DNA from 2 places in the Exiguobacterium alkaliphilum genome. Region 2 is predicted to be linked to the other one. Evidence: riboswitches for the same ligand, from Rfam matches in the RefSeq annotation. Region 2 holds a riboswitch; the other holds the start of a gene.
The links. Region 2 has a riboswitch for S-adenosylmethionine ahead of msrA (peptide-methionine (S)-S-oxide reductase MsrA). Riboswitches for the same ligand answer to the same signal wherever they lie in the genome.
Positions count from the first base shown of each region.

Region 1: another riboswitch for S-adenosylmethionine. It lies ahead of metK (methionine adenosyltransferase); the one in region 2 lies ahead of msrA (peptide-methionine (S)-S-oxide reductase MsrA).

Region 1 is NZ_CP073101.1:1,299,711-1,301,914, reverse strand. Features, by position in the region: gene metK (methionine adenosyltransferase) at 1-1,139, opposite strand, end outside; SAM riboswitch class I at 1,270-1,386, opposite strand; gene pckA (phosphoenolpyruvate carboxykinase (ATP)) at 1,703-2,204, shown strand, end outside.
Region 2 is NZ_CP073101.1:1,679,834-1,682,037, reverse strand. Features, by position in the region: gene KB235_RS08675 (amidase family protein) at 1-733, opposite strand, end outside; gene KB235_RS08670 (hypothetical protein) at 845-1,006, shown strand; SAM riboswitch class I at 1,051-1,151, shown strand; gene msrA (peptide-methionine (S)-S-oxide reductase MsrA) at 1,218-1,736, shown strand; gene KB235_RS08660 (GRP family sugar transporter) at 1,759-2,204, opposite strand, start outside.

The sequences.
Region 1 (2,204 bases), 380 kb from region 2:
TCCGTGCGACCGAAGTGGCCGTATGCTGCTGTCTGCTTGTAGATCGGGCGGCGAAGGTCGAGCATCTTGATGATGCCGGCCGGACGGAGGTCGAAGTTCTCACGGATGAGTTCTACAAGCTCGGTCTCGCTCAATTTACCAGTGCCGAACGTATCGACCGCGATCGATACCGGGTGTGCGACACCGATTGCGTATGCAAGTTGAACTTCTGCTTTGTCCGCGAGGCCAGCTGCGACGATGTTCTTCGCCACGTAACGAGCCGCGTATGCTGCAGAACGGTCAACTTTCGTAGGATCTTTACCAGAAAACGCGCCGCCACCGTGACGTGCGTATCCACCGTACGTGTCGACGATAATCTTACGTCCTGTGAGACCTGCGTCCCCTTGTGGTCCGCCGATGACGAAACGGCCAGTCGGGTTGATGAAGTATTTCGTCTCCGCATCGATTAGTTCAGTCGGGATGACCGCATCGATGACGTGTTTCTTAAGGTCGGCTTGAATTTGCTCGAGCGTGATCTCCTCGGCGTGTTGCGTCGAGATGACGATTGTGTCGATGCGAACCGGGTTGTTCGCTTCATCGTACTCGACTGTCACCTGCGTCTTACCATCCGGACGGAGGTAAGGGAGCGTGCCGTTTTTGCGGACTTCCGCCAAACGACGTGACAATTTGTGTGCGAGCGAGATTGGAAGCGGCATGAGTTCAGGCGTTTCTTTCGTTGCATAACCGAACATGAGACCTTGGTCCCCTGCACCGATTGCATCGAGTTCTTCTTCAGTCATTTGACCTTCACGTGCTTCGAGCGCTTGGTCAACACCTTGGGCGATATCGACTGACTGCTCGTCGATTGACGTCAAGACAGCACATGTCTCGGCATCAAAGCCGTATTTCGCGCGTGTATAACCGATCTCACGGACCGTTTCACGGACGACTTTCGGGATATCGACGTATGTCGATGTCGTGATTTCACCAGCTACGAGCACGAGACCTGTCGTGACAGACGTCTCAGCCGCAACGCGGGCGTTTGGATCTTCTGCTAAAATCGCGTCCAAAATCGAGTCTGAGATTTGGTCACAAATTTTATCCGGGTGTCCTTCAGTGACGGACTCCGAAGTGAAAAGTCGACGGTTCAAGTTTGACATTTCAAAAAACCTCCTATAATAAGGGTGATGTGTGGACGGTACTCGTTCCCCTTACGCGTTGCTTTGGGACGGTAATGAAAAAAACCTTTCGCCACGTTCAATGGGAAAGGTTGAATCGTTCTTCCTTACCCTCTTATCGTTCGAAGCTTACGCTTCGCTTCAGGATAGCACCTTTTCCGACTACATTTCCGTCGGACGGTTGCTGGGCTTCGTAGGGCCTTGTTCCCTCCACCGCTCAGAATAAGAGTATCCGTTACGAACACCATCATATAAATGACGTACCGTTCTGTCAAGCGTATCGACCGAATTCGTAAAACTTTTCACGAACGGGCAAATAGTTATGTTTGTGAAATAACAAACATTTTTATGACGGTTTCCGATTTTGTTCTATGACCTGGTACAGAATATGTTAGAATGACAATGTAAGAAAGCGCTTACTTGTTAAAGTGAAGAAACGCTTGTTTTTAATTAGTGTGTCACATATAATAAAAACGTCATACTAATTAACTGCGGAAGTATGCGGATTTCATCCACATCTATTTAGGGGAAAGGTGGGATTCGGGATGGCGACAACGCTCCTGAAAATCGAAGAATTAATTAACGGTGCCGACGTGAAACGGAACTTGACGGTTCCAGAATTGGTGGAAGAAGCCATTCAAAACGGGGAAGGTGTGCTGACGAAAGACGGGGCTTTATCTGTCAGTACAGGCAAATTCACAGGCCGGTCACCAAAAGACAAATTCGTCGTGCAAGATGAAGTCAGCAATCACTTAGTCGACTGGGGACCGGTCAACCAACCGATCGCCGAAGAGAAGTTCACAGCGTTGCTCGATAAGGTGCTCACCCATCTTGAGCAAAAACAAAAGCTCTACTATCTTGAAGCGTCAGCAGGTGCGGATGAGCATTACACGCTTCCGGTTCGCGCCATCACAGAATATGCATGGCACAGCTTGTTCGCGAAGCAACTGTTCCTTCGTGAATGGCCGACAAAAGGTGCGTTCGACCCGTTCACGGTCATCTATGCACCGAGCTATAAGGCAGATCCGGCTGTCGACGGCACGAACT
Region 2 (2,204 bases):
CAGCCGGGTCTTCCCCGACCATCGCCTCAAGGGCAAGCACCGCATCCCGGAGCGTTCGTGCCATCGGGCCGGCCGTGTCCTGCGACCGAGAGATCGGAATGATGCCGCTCCGGCTAATCAAACCGACGGTCGGCTTGATGCCGACGATGCCGTTATGGACGCTCGGATGGATAATCGAGCCGCTCGTCTCGCTGCCGACGGCGAGAAGCGTCATGTTCGCCGCGACCGCGGACGCCGAACCTGAACTCGACCCGCCGACATCGAGCTTGTCCCCATATGGATTGAGCGTCTGGCCCCCGACCCCGCTCCAACCGTTCGGCATCCCCTCGGTCAAAAAGTTGGCCCACTCGGACAAGTTCGCTTTCCCGAGGATGATGGCCCCGCTCGCGCGTAAACTTTGAACGAGGTGGGCGTCTCGGCCGGCGAAGTGATGCGCGAGGGCGACGGCCCCAGCCGTCGTCTTCATCTGACCGGCCGTCTCGACGTTGTCTTTAATCAGTACCGGAATGCCGAGCAGCGGCAAGCGATCACCACGTCGGAACGCCCGGTCGGCCGCCTCGGCCTCGAACAGAGCGTCCGGGTTCACTTGAATGACCGCTCTCAGCTTGTCGTTCAATGCGGCGATTCGGGTCAAATAATAGGCCGTCACGTTACGCGCGGTGAACGTTCCTTCCTTATATCCGAGATGGGCGGTCTCGATATCGAGTTCGAAAAATGGGTTTGGTTCAGTCATGTTGATTCCTCCTTTGCTCACTCGTTCGTATTCGCTATTTCCACTTGATTTCCTGTTTTCGTTCGCCAACGAATGTGTAACTTGGTAAACTGAAAGAAAAGGGAGGTTACTATGAACCGTTCGTACGTACTCGTCTTGTTGTCCGTCTTTGTCTTGTTCTTCTTACAGCTCTATGCCGGGGAGGCCCCGTATACGCTACCGCTCTCCATCGTCCTCGTCGTCTTGATTGTCGGGGCCACGTTGCTGCAACTTCGGCGAAAACCTAATCGTTGACGACACTTTCGGACAGATGGTATGATGCTTTCACCAACTACATATCGATATCTTGAGTGAACGAGAGACCTGGCTCTATGACTTCACAGCAACCTGCTTCGGCAAGGTGCTACTTCCAGCAAGGCGTTTGCCTTGGACGATATGACAGAACGCTCATGTCGATGACATGGGCGTTTTTATTTGGACAATACGTGTACAGGGGGAGTTTTTTATGGAAAAAGCAACATTCGCGGGCGGCTGTTTTTGGTGCATGGTCACCCCGTTCGAGGAACAGCCCGGAATCGAATCAATCGTATCCGGCTATACGGGCGGACACGTCGACGATCCGACGTATGAACAAGTGAAGACCGGCACGACCGGGCATTACGAGGTCGTCGAGATCACGTTCGACCCGTCGCTGTTCGCTTATGAACGTTTGCTCGAACTCTATTGGATTCAGACCGACCCGACTGATGACGGCGGCCAGTTCCAAGACCGCGGCAGCCAATACGCGCCGGCCATTTTCTATCATTCGGAGGAACAACGCGTGAAAGCAGAGCAGAGTCGCGACGAACTCGCCGCGAGCGGACGATTTAAGGATCCGATCGTCACAAAGATTTTACCGGCCGACACGTTCTATCCGGCCGAAGAGTATCATCAGGATTTCCACAAAAAAAATCCGGACCACTATAAAGCAGACCGGAAGAAATCTGGACGAGACGCGTTCATCGACGTGGCTTGGCAATCATAAAAGACGGGCAATCGCCCGTCTTTTAACTTTTCGCAATCCCGAGCATGAAGCCGGCGACGACGATGAGCCCGATGCCCATAAAGACGAAGACGCGCTCTTTCGACGTCTTCTCTTCTTTCAATAGATAAATCCCGCCGAGCGTCGCGACGACGACGTTCAGTTGCGACAAGGCGAACGACGTGGCGACCCCGACCTCTCCACTCGAGACGAAGAGACCGAAGTTCCCGATCCCCCAGGCGATCCCGGCCAAGATGTTCTTGAACGTCTTCGGATCGAACCGTTTCACGTCCTTCTCACGAAGACTGAAGAGAAGCGCCGCGATGAACATCCCGACCGATTGCGGGACGATCGCCGTGATGCCGTCGACTTCAAAGTAGTTCGTCAATACGGCGTACGTCACATACCCGAGACTCGAGACGAGGAGGACGAGGAGACCTTTCTTCAACGCCCCGGCGCTATCCGAGTCTT